4 regions of the Arthrobacter stackebrandtii genome follow, and region 1 is predicted to be linked to each of the others. Evidence: riboswitches for the same ligand, from Rfam matches in the RefSeq annotation. Region 1 holds a riboswitch; each other region holds the start of a gene.
The links. Region 1 has a riboswitch for S-adenosylmethionine ahead of JOF48_RS06495 (DUF1737 domain-containing protein). Riboswitches for the same ligand answer to the same signal wherever they lie in the genome.

Region 1 (7,395 bases):
CAACGACCTCTCGCACTTTGCCCTGCCCAATACCCTGACCGTGCCGCGGCTGTGCGCCATCGAAAGCTATGCCACGGTCCACCAGATGGTCAGCACCATCGAGGCGCAGCTGGCCCCCGGCAATTCGCGTGCGCAGGCCGTGGCCGCCGCCTTCCCGGCCGGGTCCATGACGGGGGCGCCGAAAATCAGCACCATGGCCATCCTCGACGCGCTCGAGGCCGGCCCCCGCGGGATTTATTCGGGCGCGATCGGCTATTTTTCACTCAACGCGGCCACGGACCTTTCGGTTGTCATCCGCACCCTGGTCCTGCAGGACACGGACGACGGCGGCACGCACCTTTCGCTGGGCATCGGCGGCGCCATTACGGCCGACTCTGAGGACGAGGCGGAATGGCAGGAGATCCAGGCCAAGGCCTACGGAGTGCTCTCGACACTGGGCGCAAAGTTCCCCTCAGGCTGAGCAGCAGGCGCCGATTTTATGATTAGAGGGGGTGCTAATCGTAAAACGTTTGGCAAAGCTGGTCATCGCTTTACGATTAGCTGTGCGTCATTCGTAAAATCGTTCCGTTTCCGCCAATGAGCGCCCACCCTCTGGGCGCAGGCGCCGAAACCGTGACGAGTCGTGCTCATGCGCACCAGCCCAGCGCGGGCCATGTATGAACGGGTCCCGAGGCGGTTGGGCCCACAGCCGCGAGGGGCCCAAGCCGAGGAACGAGGCTTGGGAGCGGCTGGGGACTACTGGATTGTTGCAGTCAACCGGGCCACGTTGTCCACGTAGCGCGCCAGCATGGGCCGCTGCATCCACTCATCCAGCTGCAGTTCCCGGGACATGGATCGGTAGTGGTCCTCGACGGCGTGCATCTGGCGCACCACGTCATCATCGATCATCATGACCGTGACCTCGAGGTTGAGCGAGAAGCTGCGCATGTCCATGTTGGAGGAGCCGATCACGGCCACGTCAGAGTCCACCGTGAAGTGCTTCGCATGCAGCACAAACGGCTTGGGATAGAGGTAGATCCGCACACCGGCACGCAGCAGCGCCTCATAGTAGGAGCGCTGGGCGTGGTGGACCAGGAACTGGTCGCCCACCTCGGAGACAAACAGTTCCACGGTGATCCCGCGCTGGGCGGCCGTGGTGATGGCGTAAAGCAGCGAATCATCCGGCACAAAGTAGGGGCTGGAAATGGTGATGCATTCTTCGGCCGAATACAGCAGCGTATTAAAGAGGCGCAAGTTGTTCTCTGTGCGATATCCCGGGCCGCTGGGCACCACCTGGCACAGGGATCCGCCGGTGAAGGAATCCCAGTGATACGCCGCCAGCTGCGACTCCAGCGATTCCTCGGTTTCCGAAGACCAGTCGGTGGCAAACATGACATTGAGCGTGCCAACAATGGGACCCTCCAGCCGCGACATCAGCTCCACCCATTCGCGCCCCACCTTCACGTTGCGCTTCTTCCGGTAGGAGGGTTCAATCACGTTTTGGGAACCTGTGAAGCCGACCCGGCCGTCCACCACCAAGATCTTGCGGTGGTTGCGCAGGTCCGGCCGGCGCCACTGGCCCTTGACCGGCAGCAGTGGCAGCATGCGCCGCCACTCAATCTGGCTGGCCTTGAGCCGGCGGACCATGCCCCGGTAGCCGGGCACACGCAGCGAACCGATGTGGTCAAAAAGGACCCGCACCCGCACACCCCGCTCGGCGGCCGCTTCCAATTCCCTGAACAGCCTGTCCGTGCTGGCGTCGGAGCTCATGATGTAAAACTCTGCATTGACGTAGTGCGTGGCCCGGCTGATTTCATCCGCCATGGCGTCCAGGGACTCCTGGTACCCCTCGATCAGCTGAACCGAGTTGCCGCCCAGCGCCGGGAAGTAGCCCAGGTTCTGGTTCAGTTCCATGGCGGACTTCACCCAGGCCGGGCCGTCATAGTCGGGCACCTGGGAGGCAATGTCGCGGGTGCCCTCGACGATTCGCCGGTTGACGTCGTCCTGGGTCTCCCGCCGCCGTCGAGAGAGCCGGAAATTGCCAAACATGAGGAACAGCAGTAGCCCGACGTACGGCAGGAAGAAGATGCACAGCAGCCAGGCCATCGCGGTGGTGGGGCGCCGGTTGCCGGGAATGACACCCAGCACCACGACGCGGATGACCAAGTCGACCAACACCAGCAGGGCCGATACCCATGCACTGCCCGTTGGCAGGCTAATCGCTGTCCAAACCACCGCACCTCCCGTGCCCAACGTCGCGGAATGCCGGACGGGTCGTGCCCGCTCCGGTGACACCACCTTATCCGCCGAAATTGCCGCAACGCCGCTCCCACGCGCACCGGTGGCCAACAGTTATGCTTGGCTGACCTACCACGAATAGCTGAGGCAACAATGAGCGCTTCCCAAGAAACTATCGACATCTTCGCACTTGATCCGGCAACCCTGACCAAGAAGGCCATCAACGGCATGCGCGTTGCCTTCGGCGTCAGCGGCATCATCGCCGTGGTCCTGGGCATCATCCTGCTCGTGTGGCCGGTGAAGACCATTGCCGTCGTGGCCGTCATCCTGGGCATCTACTTCCTGGTGGCCGGCGCCATCAAGGTGGGCGTGGGCATCTTCGGACACAGCATCTCCGGCGGCATGCGCGCACTGAACATCGTCCTGGGCCTGCTTGTGATGGTCGCGGGCATCATCGCCCTGCGCAACTCGGCAGCCACGGGCGAGGCGCTGCTGATCTTCACTGTCATCATGATCGGCATCGGCTGGATCATTGAAGGCATCATTGCCCTGGTTGAGTCCGGCAAGGCGGAGAGCCGCGGCTGGGCCATCATCTTCGGCATCATCAGCATCATCGCCGGCATCGCCGTGCTGGCCATTCCGGGCTGGACCGCATTCTGGCTGGTCATGATGAGCGCCATCATGCTGGTCATCCTGGGCGTTGTCGGCGTGATCCGCGCGTTCACCTTCGGCAAGGAATTCCTGAAGGCCGCTAAGCTCTAACGCATGACAGTTTTGGTTTTCCTGGACCCCGTCCACCCCGCAGGCCGCCTGGCCGACGCCTCGATCCCCACCATTTTGGCCACGGATCAGGGCCTCACGCGGGGTGACGGGGTTTTTGAATCCCTCCTCGCAGTAAATGGTGTGCCCCGCAAGATGCAGGCACACCTGGACCGCCTCGCCGTATCCGCACGCACCATGGACCTGTCCATCCCCGGCGCGGGTGAGTGGCAGGCGGCCATTGCGACGGCGCTCACGGCCTACGCCGCAGCCTCCCCTGACGGCGGGCAGTGCGTGGTCAAGCTCATTTCCACGCGCGGGCCCGAGGGCGCCGACTCGCCCACCTCATGGGTCACCGTGGCGCCCGTGTCCCCGTCCGCGGCAGCCCAGCGCGAGAAGGGCCTGGCCGTGGTCCTGCTGGAGCGCGGCTACGACAGTGACATTGCCGCACGGGCACCCTGGCTGCTCATGGGTGCCAAGACCCTGTCCTACGCGGTCAACATGGCGGCGCTGCGCCACGCCCACAGCGTAGGCGCCGATGACGTCATCTTCACCAGCAACGACGAACTTGTGCTGGAGGGTCCCACCTCATCGGTCCTCCTGGCACACATCTCGGATGATTCCGGCATCCCGGTCAAGCGCCTCATCACCCCGCACCTGGACACCGGGATCCTGCCGGGCACCACCCAGGGCGCCTTGTTCGCTGCGGCCAGGGAGGCCGGCTGGGAGCTGGGCTACGGCCCCGTCACACCCGCCGACCTGTTGGATGCCGACGCGGTGTGGCTGATCTCCAGCCTGCGCCTGCTGGCACCGGTCAACTCGATCGACGGACAGGAAATCGGCAACGCTGCCACCCGTGCCGCGCTCACAGCCGAGCTGTCGGCGCTGCTGGCCGCAACGGAATAGCCCGCCCCGCGTACAGCTAGGCGTAGGACCTGTCGCGGCTGGTGTGCCGCGCGCCGAGCTTGTTGCCCAGCCACATGGCCAGCGCCGTCGTGGCCACGAACACCACCGCAATGATGAGGCAGGTCAGCAGGACCGCAGCGTATCCGCCGTCGGCCGGGTTCAGGAAAGGGTAGGCGTACCAGCCGGTGGCCGCGCCCCGGACCAGCGAGTACGCGAGGTAGGCCAGCGGGAACAGCACGGCCACGCCGATGCGCTTGAGCGGGATGGGGTGGCGGGGCGGGAAGATGAGCCAGTCTGCCACGATGGCGACTGGCATGACATAGTGCAGCCACGTGTTGATCCAGGGCAGGAGCGAGCCGAGGTCGACATCCCGCAACAGGGCGCTGAACACAATGCCCACCAGTGCCATGCACACCACCGAGATGCAGCGCAGCAACGCCCAGGCCGGGCCAAGGTCCTTCCCGCGCCAGGCCAGCACCGATTCAACCACCAGCACCGCGGCGGCAAAAATGTTGGACAGGTTGGTGAAATAGCTGAAGAAGTTCAGCACGCTGAAGCCGTGGCTGATGTGGATGCCCAGCTGAATTCCGACGGCGGCGAGGGTCGTGGCGCCAAAGGCGAAGCGGACGGCGGCAAACATGCGCGTGGTGGTCATGGATTCATGATGCCAGTGCCGGGGCCCGCGCGTCTGCTGATTTCCGTCATGTTGCGCCATACTCGCCCTGCGGTGGCGGTCCGGGAGCATGCGTGTGTTATTTTCAAAGGGAGTAATGAGTGCCAGCGCCAAGCCCTGACTTGCTGGACGGCAACCCTCTGTTCCGGCGGGGTGCCTCAGGTGAATACTCGGCAAACCCAGTGATCCATGGCTGGCAATTTGCAAGCGTGAACCATCCCGCGGCGTCTTTGGCCCAACCCCAGGCACCGCCCCCAGCTCCCGCTTGCTGCGTCGGCTACTTGCAATGAGGAGTACCCATGTCCGCGCACGAATCCCCCCTGGCCTACCGGCTCATCACCGGCCCCGACGACCGCGTCTTTTGTGAGCGGGTTTCGGAAGCCCTCGCGGAAGGGTATGTGCTCCATGGCGGACCGGCCGTGACCTTTGACGGCACCTCCGTGGTGGCCGCCCAGGCCGTGATCCTGCCCGCCGCCGTGGCCGTCAGCGACGCCGCTGTCGCCACCGCGGTTGACGATCTGGACGCCGAACTTGAGTTCGACGGCGAGGGCATCGCATGAGCTACGCAGGTGACGTGAGCCCGGAATCGGCGTGGGAGCGCGTGGCGGCGGGCGCCGTCCTGGTGGACGTGCGCACCGAGGGTGAATGGCAGCACATCGGCGTGCCGGACATTTCGGCGCTGAACGCCAAGCCCGCCTTCATCCAGTGGAACCTGGGCAGCGGCCACAACAACCCGGACTTCCTGCGCGAGCTGGCCGAGGTGGTCCAGCCGGGAACCGAGCTGGTGGTGCTGTGCCGTTCCGGCGCCCGCTCCATCGCCGCCGCCGAGGCGGCAACCGCCGCCGGCTACACGGCGTGGAACATCCTCGAGGGGTTTGAAGGCGAGCCCGACCGCTACGGCGAACGCGTGGTCAACGGCTGGAAGAACCGCAAGCTGCCCTGGCACTAGCCTGCCGCGGCCTGCCAGCCAGCCGCAGGCGGCCACCACCGGCAGGCACACCAAACCCAACCGGCCCCGGGGTGCGCCAAGCGCATGGCGCAAGGGCCGCCGTCGTACTTCACCAGCACCACAAGCGAAAGCCAAGGAACCACCATTGAGCAACTTTAATGAGCACGCAGCCACATGGGCAGAGGACACCCAAGCCGTCCGCGGCGGCCTTGACCGCAGCAACTTCCAGGAAACGTCCGAGGCCCTGTTCCTGAACTCCGGGTTTGTGTACGAGTCCGCGGAGGCCGCCGAGCAGGCGTTCACGGGCGAGGTGGACCGGTTCGTGTACTCACGCTACGGCAACCCGTCGGTGGCCACGTTCCAGGAACGGCTGCGGCTGTTGGAGGGCAAGGAGGCATGCTTTGCGACGGCGTCCGGCATGTCGGCCGTGTTCACCGCCCTGGGCGCGCTGCTCGCTGCCGGGGACCGGGTGGTGGCGTCGCGCTCGCTCTTCGGCTCCTGCTTTGTGATCCTGAACGAACTGCTCCCGCGCTGGGGCGTGGAGACCGTGTTTGTGGACGGGCCGGACTTGGAGCAGTGGCGCGAGGCGCTCTCGGTGCCGACCACGGCCGTGTTCTTTGAGTCCCCGTCGAACCCGATGCAGGAGATCATCGACGTCCAGGCCGTGTGCGACCTCGCCCATGCGGCGGGCGCGCAGGTGGTGGCCGACAACGTGTTCGCGACCCCGCTGCTGCAGCGCTGCGGCGACTTCGGCGCGGACATCATCGTGTATTCGGGCACCAAGCACATTGACGGCCAGGGCCGCGTGCTGGGCGGAGCCATCCTGGGCACGAAGGAGTTCATCGACGGGCCCGTGAAGAACCTCATGCGCCACACCGGGCCGGCGCTGTCATCGTTCAATGCCTGGGTGCTGACGAAGGGCCTGGAGACCATGAACCTGCGCGTGACGCACTCGTGCAACAACGCGCTGGCGCTCGGCGAATTCCTCGAGGCGCAGCCGCAGGTGGCCCGCGTGCTGTACCCCCACCTGCCCTCGCACCCGCAGTACGAGCTGGCCAAAAAGCAGATGAAGGCCGGCGGCACCGTGCTGACATTTGAGCTGGCCGAACCGGCCTCCGGAACGCGCAAGGACGCCGCGTTTGCCTTGCTTAACGCGCTGTCCATCATCGACATCTCCAACAACCTGGGCGATGCGAAGTCCCTGATCACGCACCCGGCCACCACCACCCACCGCGCCATGGGGCCGGAGGGCCGTGCAGCGATTGGGCTCTCCGACGGTTTCCTGCGTTTGTCCGTGGGACTCGAGGACCTGGACGACCTCAAGAAGGACCTCGCGGCGGCGCTGGCAGCAATCTAGGGGCTGAACTGTACGGGCGTCCCTCCCAAGCACGACGGCGGCCGGTGACCTTTCGCGCGAAAGGTCACCGGCCGCCGTCGTGCTCGGGGAAGAAGCCGAGCCGGATCAGTCCTGAAAGTATTCGATCTCGGCGCCCACGGTGTTGAGGCGCTCGGCCAGGTCCTCGTAGCCGCGCTCGATGACGTAGATGTTGCGCAGCTCGGAGGTGCCCTTCGCGGCGAGCATGGCCAGCAGGATGCAGGCTGCCGGGCGCAGTGCCGGCGGGCAGCCGATTTCCGCGGCGCGCCAGGCGGTGGGGCCGGTGATGTCGATGCGGTGCGGATCCAGCAGGCGGACGCCGGCGCCGAGGCGGTTCAGTTCCGTGAGGTAGATGGCACGGTTCTCGTAGACCCAGTCGTGGATCAGCGTGGTGCCCTCGGCGCAGGAGGCGATGACGGCGAAGAACGGCAGGTTGTCGATGTTCAGGCCGGGGAAAGGCATGGGGTGGATCTTGTCCGGTGCGGCCTTCAGTTCGGAGGGCAGCGTGGTGATGTC
Region 2 (7,395 bases), 770 kb from region 1:
GTTGCATCGGCCACCTGCTCGATCGTGAGCCGCTGGTCCTGCCGAGCCGCACGGATCCGTGATCCGATCGCCACCGGATCGGTGCTGGGTTCCAGGGGCAGGGCTTTCATGGGGCTCCTTGCAGGACGTGGCCGCCCCGTGTTTTCAGACGGCATATTGACTGTAACTACCATCACAGTTTAGCCTAATAGACAACAATTGTTGCTTTAGAGGCAATTTATTACTTGGGGACCAATCATCAACTTCGCGCACTGGAGCTTCGCATGGACTTAAACATAGCCATTGTTGTCTTATATTTGGTGGCCATGCTGGCCTTTGGCTGGTGGGGAAAGTCCCGCACCAAGAACAACAGCGACTTCCTCGTGGCCGGCCGCCGCCTGGGACCCTTCCTCTACACCGGCACCATGGCCGCCGTCGTCCTTGGCGGCGCCTCAACCGTGGGAGGCGTGGGCCTGGGCTACAAGTTCGGCATCTCCGGCATGTGGCTCGTGGTGGCCATCGGCATGGGCGTGCTGCTGCTCAGCCTGCTGTTCGCGCCCACCCTGCAGAAGCTGAAGATCTACACGGTCTCGCAGATGCTCAGCCTGCGCTACGGCCAGGAGACCACCAAGATGTCCGGCATCGTCATGCTGGCCTACACCATCATGATCTCGGCAACCTCCACCGGCGCCTATGCCACCATCTTTGTGGTGCTCTTTGGCTGGGACCGCTGGCTCGCCATCGCCATCGGCGGCGTGATCGTGCTGATCTACTCCACGATCGGCGGCATGTGGTCCATCACCCTGGCCGACCAGGTGCAGTTCATCATCAAGACCGTGGGCATCTTCTTCCTCATGCTGCCCTTCGCCTGGAACGCCGCCGGCGGCCTGTCCGGCATCCAGGACAGGGTGGAAGCCAGCTTCTTCCAGTGGGACGGCATCGGCACGCAGACCATCATCACCTACTTCGTCATCTACACGCTGGGCCTGCTCATCGGCCAGGACATCTGGCAGCGCGTCTTCACCGCCCGCACCCCGCAGGTGGCACGGTGGGGCGGCGCCTCGGCCGGCATCTACTGCGTCCTGTACGGCATCGCCGGCGCCCTGATCGGCATGGCAGCCGCCGTCGCGCTGCCCACCATTGACGTGGCAAACCTTGGCAAGGACGCCGTCTACGCCGAGGTCGCAACCTACCTGCTGCCCATGGGCATCGGCGGCATCGTAATGGCCGCCGCCGTGGCCGCCATGATGTCCACCGCCTCCGGCGCCCTGATCGCCGCCGCCACCGTGGCCCGCAAGGACGTCGTCCCGTTCGTGGCCAGCTGGTTCGGCAAGAAGATCGACACCTCCGACACCTCCAACCCCGAGCACGACGTCAACGCCAACCGCTGGTACGTCCTGGTCCTTGGCATTGCCGTGGTCGCCATCTCGATCGTGCTCAACGACGTCGTGTTTGCCCTGACCATCGCCTATGACATCCTCGTCGGCGGCCTCCTGGTGGCCATCATCGGCGGCCTGGTCTGGAAGCGCGGAACCGGCCTCGGCGCCGCCTGGTCCATGGCCGTGGGCTGCATTGTCACGATCGCCTCGCTGATCCTGTACGCCACCGGCGCCATCCCCAGCGCCGACGGCATCTACGCCAACGAGCCGATCTACTTCGGCCTGGCATCCTCGCTGATCGTCTACGTGGTGGTGTCCCTGCTGACCCCGCCCACACCGGCGCACATCCGCAAGGCCTGGGACGACCGCCTGGCTGCAGCCGCCACCGACTCCAACCCGGACGAGGAAGCCCCCGCCCTGGCGAAGTAATCTGGCCCCCAGCATCCGGCCCGCAGAAAACGCCGGGAATCCGCAATTCTTCAAGGATTCCCGGCGTTTTTTGGTGCCGTTTATTAATGGTCGACGGCGGCGGGTTCCGTAATATATTTCGGAACCCGCCGCCGTCGCGCTTAAAGGACGTACAGTGGGACCAGCTTCAAGAGATGCGGCGCCAAGCTCCGACTGGCCGCACGCCAACCCCATGCTTCACGGGTGGTTCGGATGAGGAAGCGGCCGGCGGGGACCTCCGCAGGCAAGAGCAAGAGAAGGTTCAGGCCATGTCATTTTCCGTTGTCGCCCCCTCCACCCGCCCCGCCGCCGCCCACACGCGCGGGATTTCGGTGCTGCCCGCCGTTGACGTCAACCTCGGCGCCGTCACCTTCCTGACCCCGAACGGGCACCGCGCCTTCTGGTCGCCGGACCCGGCCCTGCTGGTCTCCGCCCTGGGCCAGGCGGTCCTGCCGGCACGCTGGATTCCGGAGATCAGCACCCTGGTGATCACAGTTGCGCAGACCGGGGTGCGCGCCGGGCGCGGCATTGGATTCAAGCTGGAAGCCTACTAAGCACCCGCCCCGCTTCTAAAAGTACGGCTGCGTGATGAGTTCCAGGCCGTGCCCGGCAGGGTCCCTGAAGTAGACGCCGCGGCCGCCGTGCTCGGTGTTCGTCTCGGCTGCGCGCGCCATCTGCGGGTCGGCCCAGTATTCGATGCCGGCCTCCTTGAAGCGGTTGAGCGCGCGGTCAAAGTGCGCGTCGTCCACCAGAAAGGCGTAGTGCTGCATCTGGATCTGAACCGGCGGCTCGGCAAACTGGAGCATGACCCCCTCGGCCAGGGTGATGTTGGTGAACGGGCCCCAGGACTGTGCGGGCTCGGCTTCCAGGATGTCGCAGTAGAAGCGGGCCGAGGCAGTCCGGTCAGTGGCCGCGATGATGGTGTGGTTGAAAGTTGCTGGCATGGTGTTTTCTCCTTCGCTGGGTGGTGTCGCCCGCCGTGCGGCGCGGTTCGCCGCGGGCGGGGCTGGGTTCAGCGGTGCGAAGGAGGTGCCCGGCTTCGGGCGCGGCCGGAACGGGCGCGGTTCAGGAGCCCGCCGGCTTGCCAATCCGTGCGTGGCGCGAGGCCGATCCGGTAATCACAAGCTCATATTACCTGGGCCGTCCCATGACACGGACACGAAGAACACCTGCCGCATGCGGCAGGTGTTCTTCGTGGGCCGGCCGGCCGCTTGGAGGAGTCAGGGCTCGATCACGGCGATGACAGCGCCCTGGGCCACCTCGTCACCCTCGGCCACCCGAAGCCGGACGGTGCCGGAAACGGGGGCGTAAATCTCGGCGTCGACCTTGTCTATGGCAACCTCGGCGAGCAGGTGCTTTTCCGCAACCACTTCCCCGTCGGCCACGTACCAGGTGGCCAGGACGCCGGGCTCGGAGCCATCCCCTGTCATCATCGGGAACAGGACTTCACTCATGCGGCAACCGCCTTTCGGACCGCGGCCTCAATGCGTGTGGCCGTTGGCAACACAGCATATTCGAGTTCTTGGGCGTATGGAATGGGTGTATCCGGCATGCAGACCCGGCTGAAGTGCGTCAGCAGGGTGGGGCTGTGCTCGGCGATCGTGGCCGCAATCTCGCCGGAAAGGCCAAAGGACTGGTAATCCTCGTCGACCACGATGACCTTGCCGGTCTTCGAGGCCGTGGCGATGATGGTCTCACGGTCCAGCGGAACCAGCGACCGCAGGTCCAGGACCTCGACGCTGATGCCCTCGTCCGCCAGCTTCTCGGCGACGTCCAGGCTGTGGTGCACCGAGAGTGAGAGCGTCACAATACTGACGTCCGTCCCCTCACGAACCACCTTCGCCTTGCCCAGCGGGACCTCATAGTCCTCCTCGGGCACGGCACCGATGGAGCGCTTGTTCTTCGCCATCCAGGCCAGGCCCATGACACCCTTGTGGAACATGTAGACCACGGGATCGTCGGAGCGGATGGCCGCCGTCATGAGCCCCTTGGCGTCGTAGGGGTTCGACGGGATCACGACCTTCATGCCTGGCAGATGTGCGAAGGTGCCCCACAGCGCCTGGGAGTGCTGGGCGCCGTCGGAATAGCCGCCGCCCACGGCCGTCATGAGGACCATGGGAACGCGGACGTTGCCGCCGGACTCGTAGTGAATCTTGGCCATGTGGTTGTAGATCTGGTCCATGCAGACGCCGAAGAAGTCCACGAACATGAGCTCCACAATGGGCCGCATGCCCTCCACAGCTGCCCCGATGCCCAGCCCGATGAAGGCCGACTCCGAGATGGGCGTGTCAATGATCCGCTCCGGCCCGAACTTCTCCAGCAGGCCAGTTGTGGAGGAGAAGATGCCGCCGTAGGCTCCCACATCCTCGCCCATGACAAACACGGACGGGTCCTGCTCCATTTGCGAGCCGATGGCCTCCTGCAGCGCCTTGGCCGTGTTGAGCCGGCGCGTCCCAGCGGGCGGTTCAAGCGGCAGGGACGTACGTGCCGCCGTCGTATTTTCCGTTGTTGCGCTCATGACGAGGCTCCTTCCACAAAGACGTACTTGAGTGCCTCGGCAGGGTTGGGCGTTGGCGAATTTTTGGCATGCTCGACGGCGTCCTCCACCTGGGCGCGTGCCTCATCTTCCATGGCGGCGACTTCAGCCTCGGTGACGGCTCCAGCGTCGAGCAGTTTCTGGCGATAAACAGGGATGGGGTCTTCGCCCGGTACGGTGGCCAGATCGGTCCGATAGCCCTGGGCGTCGCCCTCGAAGTGGCCCAACAGGCGCAGGGTGTGAACCTCGATCAAGCTGGGACCTTCCCCTGCCCGGGCCCGGGCAACAGCCTCGGCGGCCGCGGCGTAGACAGCTTCCACGTCGTTGCCCTCGATCCGAACACCCGGGATCCCGTACCCGGCGGCGCGGACGGCATTGGAGGGAACCGACGTCGAGGAGCTCCGAGGGACGGAAATGCCCCAGTCATTGTCCTCGATGACGAAGATGACAGGCAGCTTCCAAAGGGCGGCCAGGTTCAGGGACTCGTGGAAGGCGCCGGCATTGGCCGCACCCTCACCGGCCACAGTGACGGCGATGTTGTTGGTGCCGGCGTTGCGGAAAGCGAACGCCTGCCCCAGCGCGGGTGGAAAACCCTCGGCGACGATGCCCGAGCAGGAGAAATGGATCGACGGATCGAAGAGGTGCATATGCCCGCCGCGTCCGCGGCCCAACCCGGATTCGCGGCCGAAGATCTCACCCGTCAGCGAGCGCAGATTCATCCCCTTGGCGATGGCCAGGTGGTGCGGGCGGTGGGCTGCTGTGAGCCCGTCCCCTTGTTCGAGGTGGGCGCATATCCCGGCAGCCACGGGTTCCTGCCCGGCGGCCAGGTGCATTTCACCCGGAATCAGGCCCTTGCCAATGTCGAACCCCGGCCCTTTGTCCGCATGATATTCGCGGAGGATGGCCTCTTCAAAGGTCCTGATCAGAATCATCTGGCGCAGCAGTCCTTGGCGCTGCTCCGCACTGAGCGCCATTGCGGCCTCAGTCGTTTCGGTGGTCATAGCGACTCCTTTGTCCATCCATCGTGTCCGAACAGGTTGCGTCGATACCGGTGGTGGCATTGCGCATCGCGCTGCTCATTGCCGGATCAACGTCCCTGTCCTCAGAGCGTAGGCGGGCGGCGCGCCAGAAGATACGGCCCAGATTTCAGCCTGTGAAAAGGCGGGCCTTGACCGTGGCGCTCGGGTCAGGGCAAGTCCGGGCCGGTGCCAAGCACCAGCGATAGTTGCCCGGCCGCCTCGTGAAGCGCTTTGGCATACTCTGCGCGGGATGTTCCGGAGGCGGCGTCATGCGGTCCGGAGGGCAAGGAAAGCGCCAGGGCCCCAATCCACGAAGAGGTGGACACTGGAACCGCAAGGCAGGTGAAGCCCAGGGCGTACTCTTGGTGGTCCATCATGGCCGTGGAATTCTGTTCCAGTTCCCGCAGGAATTCCTTGGGTGATCGAATGGTGTAAGGCGTCAGTTCGGCCAGCGGATGGCGGGTGATGTAGTCCATGCGGGTGTTGCTATCCAGGGCGGCCAGAATCTGTTTGCCGAAGGCCGAGGCATGCGCACTATCTTGCATCCCCACCCAAAGATCCACGCGCGGTGTCAGAGGCGTGTCCACAATGTCCACCACCTCGATCTCACCATCCGTGAAGCGGCTGAGGTAAACGGCAGCACGCACCTCATCGCGCAGGCCGTTCATGATCCCACGGCTGCGTGCAAGCGTGACGGCCTGGCTGCCCGTGGCGAGTGCGGGGTGTGCCGGGCCCAGAACGAAACCGTCCCGCTCGGCCGCCACGTAGTTCGAGTGGGCCAAGGTGCGCAGTACGTTGTAGGTGGTTCCCAGGCTCTGGCCCGTGGCGCGTGCAATGGACTTGGCCGACAAAGGGCGCGAGGCCGATCCAATACAGTCCAAAACCGTCAGGGCACGGCCCACCGACATCAATAGTGTGCCCGGTTTCCCGCCCTCAGTAGCCATCGTGTGCATCGTTGCGCCTCCACTGCCAGAGTACATCGTGGGCCTGCTTTCGCGGGAGCCATGACTTGGTCACCTTCGCCGAGGCCGATGGCTTTGCTCTCAAAGTACGACGGCGGGAATTCACTTTTACCGCCAAAGGTGAACTCCCCGTTCACTGCCTCCCACCGCTCGCAAGCTCGCAGCGGGCCCCTCGGCAGCCATCTTACGCAGAATCGCCGAGATGTGAGAAAACGCCCACTAATAGAGTGGCGATCACATCGGTGGGGTCAGGCTGCAGCCTTCTTCTTGGCTGCCACGCTGGTCGAGGCCCAGGTGGCACCCAGCAATGCTGCGCAGCTGGAGGCCATGACCGTCATGCCGGCGCTGCCCTGGACGAGTCCGGCAATGAACAGCGCCGCCATGCACGCCAGACCCATGGCCATCCCGATCCCCATAATGCGGGTGGCGTAGTAGTCGTGGGTCCTGGTCTGTGTGGTGGTGTCCATGGTGTTCTCCTTGGTTGCGTTGCTTGCTTCGTTGACACAACTATACGAAAGTACTTTCCGTTACGTCAAGTACTTTCTGTAGATGGATTTTCGGGCCGTTATTCCGGTGTGCCGAAACTATTTCACGAGGGATCCCGGCCGAAAATCCGCGCGGATCCGAGCTACAGTAAGGGCTGACTTTGAGGAGCTTGACCCATGCCTGAACGGATTCCCACCCCAACGGAAATCAAGCGGTGGCGGCAGTATTTGGCCGATGAACGGGCCGAGGCTGCCGTATACCGCGACCTCGCCAAGCGCCGCGAGGGCGAAGAACACGCCATCCTGATGGCCCTTGCCGCCGCAGAGGGCCGCCATGAACGGCACTGGCTGGAACTGCTGGGCGAGCACGCCGGGCAGCCCGTCCGGCCGTCCATGAGGAACCAGCTTTTGGGTTTGCTGGCCCGCCGCTTCGGCTCGGTCTTTGTCCTGGCGCTGGCGCAACGGGCCGAATCGCGTTCCCCCTACGCGGAAGATGTCGACGCCACGGATGCAATGGCCGCGGATGAATCAATCCACGAAGAAGTGGTGCGTGGATTGGCGACGCGCGGGCGCAACAGGCTCGCCGGA
Region 3 (7,395 bases), 1.4 Mb from region 1:
CGGCTGCGCAATGCCGAGCAAACCGCGGTCTCGCTGGGACCGGTCCTGCGCCCGCTGGGTGCCGCCCTGCCCGTGGAGACGAGCCAGAAGAACCTGGCCCGCGTGATTGCCGGCACGCAGGTGGGTGCCGGCGTGCTGCTGGCCACCGGGAAGTTCGCGCGGCCCGCCGCCGTGGTGCTGGCGCTGACCGCCGGCCTGAACACGGTGGCCGAGTACCGCAACGCGGACCAGTCCACCAAGGAAAACCGCGCCCACCGCCGCAACCAGCTGGGCAAGAACATCGGCCTGATCGGCGGTGCGCTGCTGGCCAGCGTTGACACTGCCGGGCGCCCCGGCCTGGCCTGGCGTTCCGAGAAGCTCGTTGAGGCCGGCAAGAAGAACACCAAGAAGCAGTTGCAGAATGCGGACAAGCAGGTCCGCGCCCTCGCCCACGACGTGACAGGACAGTAACAACACATGACCGCCCATTGGCCCGCACCCTTCTCCGCCACCCCCCTGGACGCCACCGTCACCATCCCCGCGTCCAAGTCGCTGACCAACCGGTACCTTGTCCTCGCAGCCATTGCCGACGGTGAATCCCGCCTCCGCGCCCCGCTGCAGTCCCGCGATTCGGACCTCATGATCGGTGCGCTGCGCGCCCTCGGCGCCGGCATCACCGAGATGCCGGGCGCAGGAGACGTCCCAGACCTGGTGGTCACGCCCATCCCGGCCGGCTTCACCGCCCCCGCGGGCCTCACCGTTGACTGCGGGCTTGCCGGCACGGTCATGCGCTTTGTCCCGCCGCTGGCCGCGCTGGTCTCCGGGGCCGTGAAGTTCGACGGCGACCCCGCGGCCCTGGTGCGCCCCATGGCTCCCATTGTGGCTGCGCTGGAGGGGCTCCGCGTGCGGGTCGAAGACGCGGAAGACGGCTTCCTGCCGTTCACCGTCCACGGCACCGGCTCCGTGGACGGCGGCCATGTGCAGGTCGACGCCGGCGGCTCCTCGCAGTTCATCTCCGCGATCCTGCTGGTTGCGGCCCGTTTTAACACACCCCTGCACCTGGAGCACGTGGGCGAGTCCGTGCCCAGCGTGGACCACATCTCCATGACGGTGGAGGTGCTTCGTTCCCTCGGCGTCGTGGTGGATGACTCCACTCCGCTGAACTGGATCGTGACGCCCGGCCCCGTCGCCGCGTTTGATGTGTCCCTGGAGCAGGACCTCTCCAACGCCGGCCCGTTCCTCGCGGCTGCCCTCGCCACGCGCGGAACCGTCCGCATCCCGAACTGGCCGTCCAACACCACCCAGGTGGGCGACAAGTGGCGTGAGATCCTCCCCCAGTTCGGCGCAACGGTCACCCTGGAGGACGGCATCCTGACTGTCACCGGCGGCCCCGAGATCCTCGGCGTCGACATTTCCGACACCTCGGAGCTGGCCCCCTCCACGGCCGCCATCGCCGCCCTGGCCTCGACGCCGTCGCAGCTGCGCGGCATCTCCCACCTGCGCGGGCACGAGACCGACCGCCTCGCCGCGCTCGTGGCGGAGATCAACGCACTGGGCGGCAACGCCGTCGAGACCGAGGACGGGCTCATCATCAACCCTGCCCCCCTGCACGGCGGGGTGTTCCACAGCTACCATGACCACCGCATGGCCACGGCCGGCGCCATCATTGGACTGGCCGTGCCCGGCGTCGAGGTTGAGAACATCGCCACCACCGCCAAGACCATGCCGGCCTTCCCTGCCATGTGGGCGGCCATGGTGGCCCAGACCGCCGAACCGTCATCAAGTGCGGACAACGCTTCGGCGGTTGAAGCCGGGGCATAGGCGCATGGCACGAGATTACAGCAACTGGGACGAATCCGATGTCCGCGTCCGGGCCAACAAGAAGGGCAGCCGGCCGCGAACCAAGGACCGGCCCGCCCATGACGACGCGGTTATTGGCCGGATCATCACGGTGGACCGGGGGCGCTACACCGCCATCGTCGACGAGGACTTGTCCACCGAGCGCACCCTGATCGCCGCCCGGGCCAGGGAACTGCGGCGCAACCCCGTGGTGGCCGGCGACTTTGTGGCGCTCGTCGGGGACACCTCCGGCAAGCCCGACACCCTGGCCCGGCTGGTCCGGGTCGAGGAGCGCCGCACGCTGCTGCGCCGCAGCGCCGACGACACCGACCCCGTGGAGCGGGTGGTGGTGGCCAACGCCGACCAGCTGGTCATCGTGGTGGCCGCCGCCAACCCGGAGCCGCGCACCGGCTTCATCGACCGCGCCCTCGTGGCCGCCTACGATTCCGGCATCGAGCCGCTGCTGCTGATCACCAAGACGGACATCAAGGACCCCGCCGAGCTGCTCGCCAACTACGAGCACCTGGACATGACGGTCATCATCAGCCGCACGGCCGCGGACGGCGCCTCCGGCATTGACGCCCGCTCCGACGACGGCGACTCCGCCCTCCTGGCCGGGGGCGCCGTCGAGCAGCTGCACGGCTATCTCGATGGGAAGGTTTCCGTGCTGGTGGGGCACTCCGGCGTCGGCAAGTCCACCATGGTCAACGCCCTGACAGGTTCCCAGCGCGCCACCGGCGGCGTCAATGCCGTCACCGGCCGCGGGCGGCACACGTCCTCGTCCGCGCTGGCGCTGCAGCTGCAGGACGGCCTGCCGGGGTCTTGGATCATCGACACCCCCGGCATCCGATCCTTCGGCTTGGCGCATGTTGACGCCGACCGGATCCTGCAGGCCTTCCCGGACCTGGCCCCGGGCGCCGAGAACTGCGAACGCGGCTGCAAGCATGACAGCGCCGCCGTGAACTGCGGACTGGATCCGTGGGTTGCCGAGGGAAGCGCGGGCGACGCCGGCCCGGCCCGCCTGGCGTCGCTGCGCCGCCTCCTCGGCACCAGCGACCGCACCGAAGGCCGCGCGGCTGAGAAGGAGCTCGGCGTCACCGACTGACCCCGACGGCGCCCGGCCCGCCCTGCTCCTGCGCTCGGTCACGGACAAACGATGCGCCACTCTTGGGCTGCGCGTGGTTGTGCCCAAACCACGCGCAGGAGCGGGAGTCCGTCACGGACCAGCTTGCGCAGGCAGGGCCGTGGTCAACGGCAGGCCGCGGTCAAAGCCCCTCCCTTGGGTCCTATGCGCACAGTTGGGTGGCCATCTGGCGCATACCCAAACACGGCTTTGGCCATGCGCACGGTTCGGGGTGGCATCGGGCGCAGCTCCTTCACTGGCGCCACGTTGGGAGGTGAATCTTGCGCATACCCAAACACGGGCTTGGCCATGCGCACGGTGCCGGCCCGTCGCTGCGCATAAGGTCGTTGGGGAGTGGCCCTGCCCGAACCCGGGCCCAATCCGCGATAGCGTAATCACCATGACCATCGAACCCCAGACGTACAACGACGACCTCCGCCTCGCCCACGTGCTCGCGGACAGCGTGGATTCCCTGACCATGTCCCGCTTCAAGGCCCTCGACCTGGCCATCGAAACCAAGCCGGACCTGACCCCGGTCACGGACGCCGACAAGGCCGCCGAGGAATCCATCCGCAGCCAGCTCGCCCGCGTCCGCCCGCGCGACGCCGTCCTGGGCGAGGAGTTCGGCAGCAGCGGGCACGGCACGCGCCGCTGGATCATCGACCCCATCGACGGCACCAAGAACTTTGTCCGCGGCGTCCCCGTCTGGGCCACGCTGATCGCACTCGTGGACGACGGCGTTCCCGTTGTTGGGCTCGTCAGCGCACCCGCACTGGGCAAGCGCTGGTGGGCGGCCCAGGGCACCGGCGCCTACATGGGCAAGTCCCTCGCCTCCGCCACCCGCATCCGCGTCTCCAACGTCACGGAGCTCAAGGACGCCTCCATGTCATATTCCTCCATGACCGGATGGAAGGAGCGCGGCAACCGCGATGACTTCATCGCACTGACCGACGACGTCTGGCGCACCCGCGCGTACGGCGACTTCTGGTCGTACTGCATGGTCGCCGAGGGCAGCGTGGACATTGCCTGCGAGCCGGAGCTCAACCTCTACGACATGGCCGCCCTGGTCCCGATCGTGCAGGAGGCCGGCGGCCGTTTCACCTCGCTCGACGGCGTCGACGGCCCCTACGGCGGCAACGCCCTGGCCACCAACTCCATCCTGCACACGGAGGTGCTGCAGCGCCTGAACCCCAGCTGGGACGACCTCCTCAGCTGATGCCCACACCCTCCCCAACCAGGTAGAAGCACAGGTGGGTTAAGTGCGACGGCGGACTCCCGCCGTCGCACTTGTTCGTTGCCCTGCGCCGCGGCCAGGCCAGGTGACGACACACGGCGTAACAAATGCACATGTCAAAAAGTTGGGCTAATCTCTTGTGCATAGGTCACGAGTGCCAGCGCTAAACCCCGGTTTGCTGGCCGGCAACCCTCCTTTCGCGGCGGGGTGCCCCGGGTGACGACCTGGCCAGGCCGGAGCGGTCTTGGCAAGCGCGGACTCCTTGGCACCCAAGGGTCCTTCGTCGAAGGAACTACTCATGAGCTCTGCCCTGTTGGAATCAGCCACCCTGAAATTGTCCGGACTTGCCGCCGACCCCCTGCTGCCGGTTGTCGGTGCGGAACTGCCCGCGCCCCTCATCACCGGCGGGCATGTGCGCTATGCAAACCTGGATTACGCCGCCTCGGCCCCGGCCGTGGAAGAGGTGGCCGCACACCTGAATGAGGTGCTGCCCTACTACGCCAGCGTGCACCGGGGGGCCGGATACGCTTCCCAGGTGAGCACCTCGGTGTACGAGAACGCCCGCACCATCGTGGCCAAGTTTGTGGGCGCCCGCGCAGACGACACCGTCATTTTCACGCGCAACACCACCGACTCCCTGAACCTCCTGGCCGGCTGCGTCGAATCCATCCTGAAGCAGCGCGGCTTCACCGAGGGCCGCTCCAACGCCCACGGTGAGGTGCTCTACCTGGACATCGAGCACCACGCGAACCTCCTCCCGTGGCAGGCGCTCCCGCACAGGTCAGTGGTTGCCGCCGGCTCCATCGCCTCGACCCTGGCCCGCGTGGAAACGCAGCTGCGCGCCGGGAACGTGGTGCTGCTGGCCGTCACCGGCGCCTCCAATGTCACGGGCGAGGTCCTGCCCGTGGCCGAGCTTGCCGCGCTGGCGCACAAGCACGGCGCCCGGATCGTGGTTGACGCCGCGCAACTCGCCCCGCACCGCCGCATCGACCTGGCCTCGAGCGGCATCGACTACCTGGCTTTCTCCGGCCACAAGCTCTACGCCCCCTTTGGTGCAGGCGTCCTGGTGGGCCGCCCCGACTGGCTCGACGCCGGGGCCCCGCACCTGGCCGGCGGCGGCGCCGTGAAGGAGGTCCGCCTCGAGTCGACCAGCTGGACCGAGGGACCGGCCCGCCACGAGGCCGGCTCCCCCAACGTGCTGGGCGCCGCCACACTGGCCCGGGCCGCCGAGGTCCTCGCCGGGCTGGACGCCGCGCAGTGGCACGAGCACGAGCAGCAGCTTCGCAGGCACCTGGTGGACGGGCTCGCCGCGCTCGACGGTGCCAGCGTCCATGAGTTGTTCAACGACGGCGCCGACTACGCAGATTGCGGCAGCATCGGCGTAGTCAACTTCTCGGTCACCGGATACGACGCCGGACTGGTCGCCGCCTACCTCTCCGCCGAACACGGTGTGGGCGTGCGCGACGGCAAGTTCTGCGCCCACCCGCTGCTCAACCGGCTGGGCCTGCCGGCCGGTTCGCTGCGGGCCAGCTTCGGCGTGGGCTCGCGGCTGGAGGATGCCCAGCGCCTGATCGACGGCGTGGCCGCACTGCTGCGCGACGGCCTCGGCTGGGATTACGTTGTGGACGCCGGCCGGTGGGTCCCCGCCAACGACACCCGCAGCTACCCCGACTGGGCACCCAACACCCCGGGGACAGCCGGCGCAGCCCCCTGCGCCACCGACTAGTCCACGCCCCTCCCTTCGACGCCATCGCACCAATGACCGCTTTTCGGCCATCCCTGTCGCACCAATGACGGATTTTCGGCCAGCCCTGTCGCACCTCGGTGCGGCGGGGTGTGCCACAGCCAAGCACTGCGTCTTGCGTACTGCGATGGGGTTTCGAGAAATCCAGCCATTGCTGCGATGGCGTCGCGTGCATTGATTGATGCCATTGCTGCGGGCTTCATGGGGATGGGGCGGCCCTGCCCACGGTAAAGTTGAGCGGCAGCAGGAGGCACAACGTTGGTGGGAGTGGACATGGCAGGCATGGGCGGACCGGTTTTCGACGCGGAACGGCGCAGGCACATGGCTGCAGCGTTCCTTGAGGGCGGCGACCATTACCACAAGGTCCGTCCCGGCTACCCTGCCGATTCACTGGACTGGCTGCTGGAAACGGCCGGCCCCGTCCGCGATGTCCTGGACATTGGTGCGGGCACGGGAAAGTACACGCAGTTGCTGGCCGGACGCGGCTGGACCGTTACCGCCGTCGACCCTTCCACCGACATGCTCGCCCAGCTCACGGCCAACCTGCCAGAGGTCACGGCCGTCACCGGCACTGCAGAACAGTTGGACCTGCCCGGCGCATCGGCGGACCTGGCGGTGGTGGCCCAGGCCTGGCACTGGGTCGACCCAGTGGCCGCCAGCACCGAGATTGCACGGGTGTTGCGGCCCGGCGGCACCCTTGGGCTGGTGTGGAACCAGCTCGACGTCAGCCTCCCGTGGGTCCACCGCCTCGCCCGGATCATGCACGCGGGCGACGTGCACAAGCCCGACTTCCGCCCCGAGGTTGGCCCCGAGTTCTCGGCACCGGAAGCACACAACACCCGGTGGGCGCAGCCGCTGACGCCGGAGGGGATCATGGAGCTGGCTAAGTCACGCAGCTACTACCTCAAGGCATCCGATGCCACCCGCGAAAAGGTCATGGGCAATCTGGCTTGGTACTTGCTTGAACACCTGGGCCATGCGCACGGCCAGGAACTGGAGCTCCCCTATCTCGCCCAGACTTGGCGCAGCCACAAGCTCTGACGCCGTCCAACGGCACCGGGCAGCACATCTCATCCGGCGGCGGGGTCCCAGCCCCGGGTCCAACTCCCGCCAGCGCCACCTTTGTTTCCCCATAGCAATACCTCAGGGAAACTGAGTCACCTCGACAAGCACAGCCACGTCACTTATGATTTCGGTAAGCCTAAATATTTGACTTAGGCTTAGCGAAGGATGGATTGTGCTCGACACCTTGAAGAAGCGTCCGCTGCGGAGCCCCCGCGGCGGGCTCGTGCTGCTGGGCCCCGCGTTTGTCGCCGCCATTGCCTATGTTGATCCCGGCAACGTGGCCGCCAACCTCACCTCCGGCGCCACGTACGGCTACCTTCTCGTGTGGGTGCTGGTCACGGCCAACGTCATGGCCATGCTGGTGCAGTACCAGTCGGCCAAACTCGGCGTGGTGACCGGCAAGTCGCTTCC
Region 4 (7,395 bases), 1.4 Mb from region 1:
GGATGTTACCGGGCAGTATGTATAGCGTGAATGATACTTTGTTGCAGCATCCCTGGACCCGATATGTCGCCATGGGCGACTCATTTACCGAAGGAATCGGCGACCCCGAGCCCTCCAGCCCCGGTGGCCACCGCGGCTGGGCGGACCGTGTTGCCGAACAGCTGAGCCTTGGCAGCAACGACTTCAAGTACGCCAACCTCGCCATCCGCGGCCGCCTCCTCGCGCCCATCCTGGCCGAACAACTGGAACCGGCACTGGCCCTGAAGCCGGACCTGATCAGCATCTCCGCGGGCGGCAACGACCTCATCCGCCCCGGATCAGACCCCGACGCCCTCGCGGAACAGCTCGACGCGGCCGTCGGGCGCATGACGGCAGCCGGCGCAAACGTCATCATCCTCAACGGCCCCGACATCCGCGACACCCCCGTGCTGGGACTGATCCGCGGCCGCGTGGCCATCTACAACGAGAACCTGCGCACCATTGCAGCCCGGCATGACGCGATCGTGGGCGACATGTGGTCCCTGCGCCAGCTCACCGACCCGCAGATGTGGGATGAGGACCGACTGCACTTCTCCCCGCTGGGCCACCACACCATCGCCATGATGGTGCTGCACGCGCTCAACGTCCGCCACTCCCTCACTCCCATGGACGCCACGCCGCTGCCGCCGCAGAAGTGGCAGGCCGCCCGCGCCGAGGACCTGGTCTGGGCCCGTGAATTCCTGGTCCCGTGGGTGCTGCGCCGTATCCGCCACCAGTCTTCCGGCGACGGCGTCTCTGCCAAGCGCCCCACCCCCGGCCCGGTGTTCGGCCCGCCGGAGGCCTAGCCGTCACCCCGGGAACTCACGACGTCGGTGCATGCCGCTGCGCTTGGCCTGTAGGTGCCGCCGGGCCTTGCCAGTGGTTGGCGCCGGGCCCATAGTTCCCACCGCGAATTGCGATTACTGGCCGCCGGACCGGGCCCATGGTTCCTGCCGGGCCGGGCCGCAGCCGGACCGGGCGACTAGGATGGAAGGAGGCACGCCCACCGCGCGCCCTACCTGAAAGAGGTGCCTTGTGACCGTTGTGCTTGTGCCGCTGGCTGCGGGAAGTGTCGCCGCGTCGTCGCCTTCCTCATTCAGCCTGCCGCCGTACTTCATATTCATCATCATTGCCGCGGGCCTGTTCATTTCCTTCTTCCGGGCGTCCGCGCGCAAGAGGCGGGCGGAGCAGGCGAACCCCCACTTGGCCGCACCCGCCCACCAGCATCCGCAGGCCAAGCTCCCGCAACAAACGGGGACGGCCCACCAGGGCGGCACCGCTCCTTACGTGGGAACACTGCTCAACGGTGTGCCGCTGAAGGGCTACGACAGTTCTCACGGCCACCAGACCACGGGATACCTGAACGAACGGATGCAGGCCGAGGCCGAGCTCAAACGCCAGCTGGATGCCCTCGACGCGGCGCGCCGTGCAGGCCAGGTCGACGCCGACCAGTATGCGGCGTACCGCGAGGGCATCTTCAAGAAGTTCTAGCCAGAAGTTCTTGAAGACGCCGAGGCTGGGGCCGGGCCATTGACAAGCCCAGCCTCGAGCCGCGACATGGCATCAAAAAACCCGCCCCGGAGCTCCCCGGGGCGGGTTTTTTGAGTGACGTCCCTTATGACGGCGGCGTGCTTCAATCCCGGAAGAACGACTCCTTGAGCAGCCCTCCCACGGCTGCGACCTCCGTCAGGAAACCATCGTGGCCGATGGGTGAATCGATCCGCGCCACGGGCACCTGGCCGGGCAGCGCGGCCGCCAGCTCCTCGGACTGTGCCGGGAAGTACAGCCGGTCGCTGTTGACGGCGGCAACCACAAATTCCACACCCGCCGTCTCGGCGAGGGCTTCCTCCAGGGTGCCCCGGCCGCGGGCAACATCGTGGCTCATGAGCGCCTCGGTGATGGCAATATAGCTGTTGGCGTCGAATCGTCCCACCAGTTTGTGGGCCTGGTGGTCCAGGTAGCTCTCCACCTTGTAACGGGAATCCCCGGGGGCCTCCAGCCGGCCATGGCTGATGGTGGCGCCATCCTGCGCGTCGCGGCCGAAGCGCCCGCCCATCTCCTCCTCTGAACGGTAGGTGATGTGGGCAATGCGACGGGCCAGCCCCAAGCCCAAGGTGGGAGGTGCGCCGTCGTAATAGTCCCCGCCGGCAAAGTTGGGATCCTGGCGGATGGCGAGCACCTGTGCCTGGGCAAAGGCGATCTGCTCGGCCGTGCTGGCGGCACAGGAAGCGACGACGGCGCACCTCCGCACCCGGTCAGGGTGGCTTGCAGCCCATTCGAGGGCCCGCGCCCCGCCCATAGAACCGCCAATGACGGCGTACCAGGAGCTGATGCCGAGGCGGTCGGCCAGTCGCGCCTCCGCCTCGACCGAGTCGCGGATGGTGACAAACGGGAAGCGGGAGCCGTAGGGGCGCCCGTCAGCGGCGACGCTGGAAGGGCCGGTGGTGCCGTAGCAGCCGCCGAGCATGTTGGCGCACACCACAAAGAACTTGTCGGTGTCGATGACCTCGCCCGGGCCCACGAGACCCTCCCACCACCCGTCTTCTTCGGAGTCGCCGCGGCTGACGTGGGTGCTGCCGGTCAGGGCATGCTGGATGAGGACTGCATTGTCGCCGGCCTCATTGAGGGTGCCCCAGCATTCGAAGGCCATGGTGACGGAGGGCAGCGCGCCCCCGGCCTCCAGCGGCAGTTCACCGATGTGGATTGAGCGCAGCACGCCGCCGCCCAGGCCCACAGAGGTGGACCAGGCGGCCGCGGGCTTTGCCGTGCCGGCGTCGGTTTCAGGGGACAACACTTTGCGCTCCACAGCCGTCGGAATCACTGGATTCACGTGGCTTACGCTGATTTGGCTGCGCGGAATCCGGCTTCCAGGTCCGCGATGATGTCCGCGACGTTTTCCAGTCCCACCGACAGCCGAACCAGGCCCGGGCGCACACCCGCCGCCAGCTGCTGCTCGGGTGAGAGCTGTGCGTGCGTGGTGGAAGCCGGGTGGATGACCAGCGAGCGGACGTCGCCCAGGTTGGCCACATGCGAGTGCAGTTCCAGTCCGTCAACGAAGCGCTTGCCGGCTTCGGCGCCGCCCTTGATGTCAAAGGCGATGACTGCGCCGGTGCCGTGGGGACCGTACTTGCGGCCGCGTTCGAACCACGGGCTCGAGGGGATGCCGGAGTAGGCGACAGCCTCAACGTTTTCGTTGGCCTCCAGCCACTCGGCGACCGCCACGGCGTTGCTGACGTGGCGTTCCACGCGCAGGCTCAGCGTCTCGATGCCCTGGGCGATCAGGAAGGCGTTGAACGGTGAAATGGCGGAACCGAGGTCGCGCAGCAGCTGTACGCGGGCCTTGAGGATGTAGGCCAGGTTTGCGCCCAGTGCGCAGCCCACGCCGAGGTCGCGGGCGTAGACCAGTCCGTTGTAGGTCTCGTCGGGGGTGTTGAATCCGGGGAACTTCTCCGGGTTGGCGGCGAAGTCGAAGTTGCCGCTGTCCACAATGACGCCGCCAATGGCGTTGCCGTGCCCGCCCAGGTACTTGGTGGCGGAGTGGATGACGATGTCGGCACCCCACTCGATGGGGCGGATCAGGTACGGGGTGGCGAGGGTGTTGTCCACGATCAGCGGCACGCCGGCCTCGTGGGCGATGGCGCTGATGTTTTCCAGGTCCAGCACGTCCTGGCGCGGGTTGGAGACTGTCTCGCCGAAAAACGCCTTGGTGTTGGGGCGCACGGCTGCACGCCATTCATCCAGGTTGTCGGGATCGGAGACAAACGTGACCTCGATGCCCAGCTTCTTCAACGAGTGGGCCAGCAGGTTGAACGTGCCGCCGTAGACGCTGGGGCTGGAGACGATGTGGTCGCCGGCGCCGGCAATGTTCAAGATTGCGAACGTGGTTGCGGCCTGCCCGGATGCGAGCATGAGCGCACCGACACCGCCTTCGAGGTTGGCAATGCGGTCTTCCACGACAGCCGTGGTGGGGTTGCCCAGGCGGGTGTAGATGGGCTCCAGCTCCGCCAGGGCAAAGCGGGCGGCGGCGCTCTCGGCCGACGGGAACACGAACGATGTCGTCTGGTAGATGGGCAGCGACCGTGCACCAGTGGTGACGTCCGGCTCCTGGCCTACGTGGATCTGACGGGTTTCAAATGACCAACCGTTGCTCATGGCTGTTTCCTTAACACTAGAGGCCTGCAACTGTGAGCCTCCCGCGCGTGGTGCGTGGAGGGTCAAGGTGCGAATGGCCCGCGCTTGCGCCGTGACCGGTTGGTCCGGCGCCTGGTCTTCACCCGGGGCACCCCACCGCGGAAGGAGGGTTGCCGGTCAGCTAGCCGGGGCTGTTCGCTGACACTCATGACCTGCAACCAGTCTGGAAGAAACTTTGCGCGCTTGCAAGATTGTGACGACTTTATGACTTCTAGCGAACTTCTGCTTGAAATTCCAACCCAGAAATGGCATATGGCGAATAAATGATTCATGAACGACGCCGGATGGCTCCGTACCAGCGAATCCGCACCTGCCGCCGTGGTCGTCGACGCCCCCGGATTGCTGCCGACGCCAGAGGTCACGGGTCACGGTGAAGCCTAACGGCCGGCGCCGCCGAGGCCACAGAAAAGGCCCCTAGCCGTCCGCGACAACACAGACAAGGTTTCCGGACGTCCGCGACAACATAGACAAGGCCTGCAATGCGGTCGTCCGGGGGCTCGTTTGGCGGCTCATTGGGGAGCTCGTTTAGGGGCCGTATCTGTAGATTCGAAGCGACGACAGGGCCATTTTCATCGTCTCGAGAACTGCAGTGCCGACGAGGGGGCAGATGTTGCGATCCGCCCCCTGTGCAACCCTGGCGGTTCGCAATATCTGCCCCGCGGCATGGTTGGTGGCGGCATGGTGCGGGTTTTCAGCGGACGCTGGCGGCAAACAGTACTTGGGCGCCCGGCTCTCGATGGCGGTCGCGGCCCGGGATGCCGGCCCCACCTTCCGGCACCCGGCGCCATGGAACAACCGCCACCGCGTGAATCGCCGGGAGGCCACCGCTCGAAGGCCCGCTGCGGTCCCCGCCCGGCACCGCGACGCTACTTCCCCAGCCCCGCCCGGCGCAGCGCCTCGGCCATGGCGGTGTTGGCGGGAGCCGGGGCGGATTCGCGCGAGGGGCGGACGGCCTCTTGGCCCTGGCCCTGGCCCTGGCCCCGACGTTGCCCCTGGCCGCCGGCGCCTTGGCCCTGTCCCCGACCTCCGCCCTGCCCGGCACCGCGCGCACCCTGCCCGCGTCCGCGCCCTTCAGCACCCCCGCCCTGGGGCGAGGGGCGCCCGGAACCGCGGGAGCCGGCGTCGGACTTCCCGCCTGAAGGCTGGCCGGCCTCGTCATCGAGGCGCAGGGTGAGCGAAATGCGCTTGCGCTCCGGCTCCACCTCGAGGACCTTCACGCGCACCACCTGGCCGGACTTGACCACAGTATGGGGGTCGGAGACGAACGAGTGGCTCATGGCGGAGACGTGGACGAGCCCGTCCTGGTGCACGCCAATGTCAACGAAGGCGCCGAAAGCGGCCACATTGGAAACGGTGCCCTCGAGGATCATGCCGGGGCGCAGGTCGGTGATCTTCTCGATGCCGTCGGTGAATGTGGCGGTCTCGAAGCGGGGGCGGGGGTCGCGGCCGGGCTTTTGCAGCTCCGCGATGATGTCCGTGACGGTGGGCAGGCCGAAGTCGCCGTCCACAAAGTCGGCCGGGTTGACGGAGGCCACGGCCGAAACGCCGCCAGCGACTTCAGCCGGCTTGGCACCCGCCGCAACGAGGATCTTGCGGGCCACGCCGTACGCCTCGGGGTGCACGCTCGAGGCGTCGAGCGGCTCCGCTCCCCCGGTGATCCGCAGGAACCCTGCGCACTGCTCGAAGGCCTTGGGGCCGAGCCGCGCCACCTTCAGCAGTTCGCGGCGCTTGGTGAACGGGCCGTTTTCATTGCGGTGGGCCACAATGTTTTCGCTCAGGAGGGGCCCGACGCCGGCCACCCTCGCCAGGAGCGCGGGCGAGGCCGTGTTCAGGTCCACGCCCACGGCATTGACACAGTCCTCCACTACGGCATCGAGGGAGCGGTCGAGCTTGGCGGGCGTGAGGTCGTGCTGGTACTGGCCCACGCCAATGGACTTGGGTTCGATCTTGACCAGTTCGGCCAGGGGGTCCTGCAGGCGGCGGGCGATGGAGACGGCGCCGCGCAGGGACACGTCCATGCCGGGCAGTTCGGCGCCGGCAAGCGCCGAGGCGGAGTAGACGGAGGCACCGGCCTCGGAGACCACGAGCTTGCTGACCTTGCTCTCCGGGTTCTGGCGCTTGAGCTCGGCCACCAGCTCCGCGGCCAGCTTGTCAGTTTCGCGGCTGGCGGTGCCGTTGCCGATGGCAATCAGCTCAACGTTGTGCTTTTGGGCCAGCCGGACCAGCGTGGAGAGGGACTCGTTCCACTTCCGGGCCGGGGCGTGCGGGTAAATGGTGTCGGTGGCGGCAACCTTGCCGGTGCCGTCCACGACGGCCACCTTCGTGCCGGTGCGCAGGCCCGGGTCCAGGCCCAGGGTGGCGCGGTTTCCTGCCGGTGCGGCCAGCAGCACGTCCCGGAGGTTGGCGGCGAAAACCCGTACCGATTCCTCTTCGGCGCTCTGGAACAGCCGCACGCGCAGGTCCACGGACAGGCGGGTCAGGATGCGGGTGCGCCAAGCCAGCCGGGCGCTGGTCATGAGCCAGGTGTCGGCGGCACGGCCGGACTCGGTGATCCCCAGTGAGTGGGCCACGGCACCTTCATAGGCGGCACGCGCCTGGGCCTGGGCATCAGCGTCACGGGTGTCGGCTTCCGCCAGGTCCAGTGTCAGCATCCCCTCCTTTTCGCCGCGGAGCAGGGCCAGAACGCGGTGGCTGGGCAGTGTGTGCGGCGGCTGGGCAAAATCAAAGTAGTCCTTGAACTTCTCGCCCTCGTTGTCCTTGCCGGTCTTGACGGCGGAACGGAGCCTGCCCGTCTTCCAGAGCCGCTCTCGCAGCTCGCCCACGAGCACCGCGTCCTGGCCGGCCCGCTCAATGAGGATGGCACGGGCGCCGGCCAAAGCGTCGTCGGCGCTGGCCACGCCGCGGCCGGCGTCAATGAAGGAGTCCGCCTCCACGGCGGGGAACTTGGACGGGTCCGACAACAGCGCATCGAGCAGCGGCTCGAGCCCGGCCTCGCGGGCGGCATCCGCCTTCGTCTTGCGCGTGGACTTGTAGGGAAGGTACAAGTCCTCCAGCTCCGACTTGGTGGCGGCGGCCTCCACCGAACGGCGCAGCGCATCCGTCAGCTTGCCGAGCCCGTGGATGGTTTCCAGCACCACCAACCGGCGGGCCTCGAGCTCGCGCAGGTAGCGCAGCCTCTCCTCGAGA

Region 2: another riboswitch for S-adenosylmethionine. It lies ahead of JOF48_RS03255 (hypothetical protein); the one in region 1 lies ahead of JOF48_RS06495 (DUF1737 domain-containing protein).
Region 3: another riboswitch for S-adenosylmethionine. It lies ahead of JOF48_RS13065 (aminotransferase class V-fold PLP-dependent enzyme); the one in region 1 lies ahead of JOF48_RS06495 (DUF1737 domain-containing protein).
Region 4: another riboswitch for S-adenosylmethionine. It lies ahead of JOF48_RS00940 (bifunctional o-acetylhomoserine/o-acetylserine sulfhydrylase); the one in region 1 lies ahead of JOF48_RS06495 (DUF1737 domain-containing protein).

The regions. Positions count from the first base shown of each region.
Region 1 is NZ_JAGIOI010000001.1:1,557,539-1,564,933, forward strand. Features, by position in the region: gene pabB (aminodeoxychorismate synthase component I) at 1-460, shown strand, start outside; gene cls (cardiolipin synthase) at 736-2,160, opposite strand; gene JOF48_RS06480 (HdeD family acid-resistance protein) at 2,371-2,979, shown strand; gene JOF48_RS06485 (aminodeoxychorismate lyase) at 2,983-3,882, shown strand; gene JOF48_RS06490 (Pr6Pr family membrane protein) at 3,899-4,537, opposite strand; SAM riboswitch class IV at 4,649-4,771, shown strand; gene JOF48_RS06495 (DUF1737 domain-containing protein) at 4,855-5,115, shown strand; gene JOF48_RS06500 (rhodanese-like domain-containing protein) at 5,112-5,504, shown strand; gene JOF48_RS06505 (O-succinylhomoserine sulfhydrylase) at 5,650-6,861, shown strand; gene JOF48_RS06510 (UDP-N-acetylglucosamine 1-carboxyvinyltransferase) at 6,967-7,395, opposite strand, start outside.
Region 2 is NZ_JAGIOI010000001.1:786,524-793,918, forward strand. Features, by position in the region: gene JOF48_RS03245 (helix-turn-helix domain-containing protein) at 1-110, opposite strand, end outside; gene JOF48_RS03250 (sodium:solute symporter family protein) at 264-1,787, shown strand; SAM riboswitch class IV at 1,952-2,062, shown strand; gene JOF48_RS03255 (hypothetical protein) at 2,075-2,359, shown strand; gene JOF48_RS03260 (VOC family protein) at 2,375-2,749, opposite strand; gene JOF48_RS03265 (biotin/lipoyl-containing protein) at 3,026-3,259, opposite strand; gene JOF48_RS03270 (alpha-ketoacid dehydrogenase subunit beta) at 3,256-4,323, opposite strand; gene JOF48_RS03275 (thiamine pyrophosphate-dependent dehydrogenase E1 component subunit alpha) at 4,320-5,342, opposite strand; gene JOF48_RS03280 (IclR family transcriptional regulator) at 5,528-6,304, opposite strand; gene JOF48_RS03285 (hypothetical protein) at 6,571-6,789, opposite strand; gene JOF48_RS03290 (VIT1/CCC1 transporter family protein) at 6,985-7,395, shown strand, end outside.
Region 3 is NZ_JAGIOI010000001.1:3,005,759-3,013,153, reverse strand. Features, by position in the region: gene JOF48_RS13085 (DoxX family protein) at 1-450, shown strand, start outside; gene aroA (3-phosphoshikimate 1-carboxyvinyltransferase) at 457-1,800, shown strand; gene rsgA (ribosome small subunit-dependent GTPase A) at 1,805-2,923, shown strand; gene hisN (histidinol-phosphatase) at 3,342-4,157, shown strand; SAM riboswitch class IV at 4,322-4,435, shown strand; gene JOF48_RS13065 (aminotransferase class V-fold PLP-dependent enzyme) at 4,474-5,901, shown strand; gene JOF48_RS13060 (class I SAM-dependent methyltransferase) at 6,193-6,960, shown strand; gene JOF48_RS13055 (Nramp family divalent metal transporter) at 7,154-7,395, shown strand, end outside.
Region 4 is NZ_JAGIOI010000001.1:198,281-205,675, forward strand. Features, by position in the region: gene JOF48_RS00925 (SGNH/GDSL hydrolase family protein) at 18-824, shown strand; gene JOF48_RS00930 (hypothetical protein) at 1,054-1,509, shown strand; gene metX (homoserine O-acetyltransferase MetX) at 1,652-2,752, opposite strand; gene JOF48_RS00940 (bifunctional o-acetylhomoserine/o-acetylserine sulfhydrylase) at 2,854-4,170, opposite strand; SAM riboswitch class IV at 4,246-4,362, opposite strand; gene JOF48_RS00945 (Tex family protein) at 5,076-7,395, opposite strand, start outside.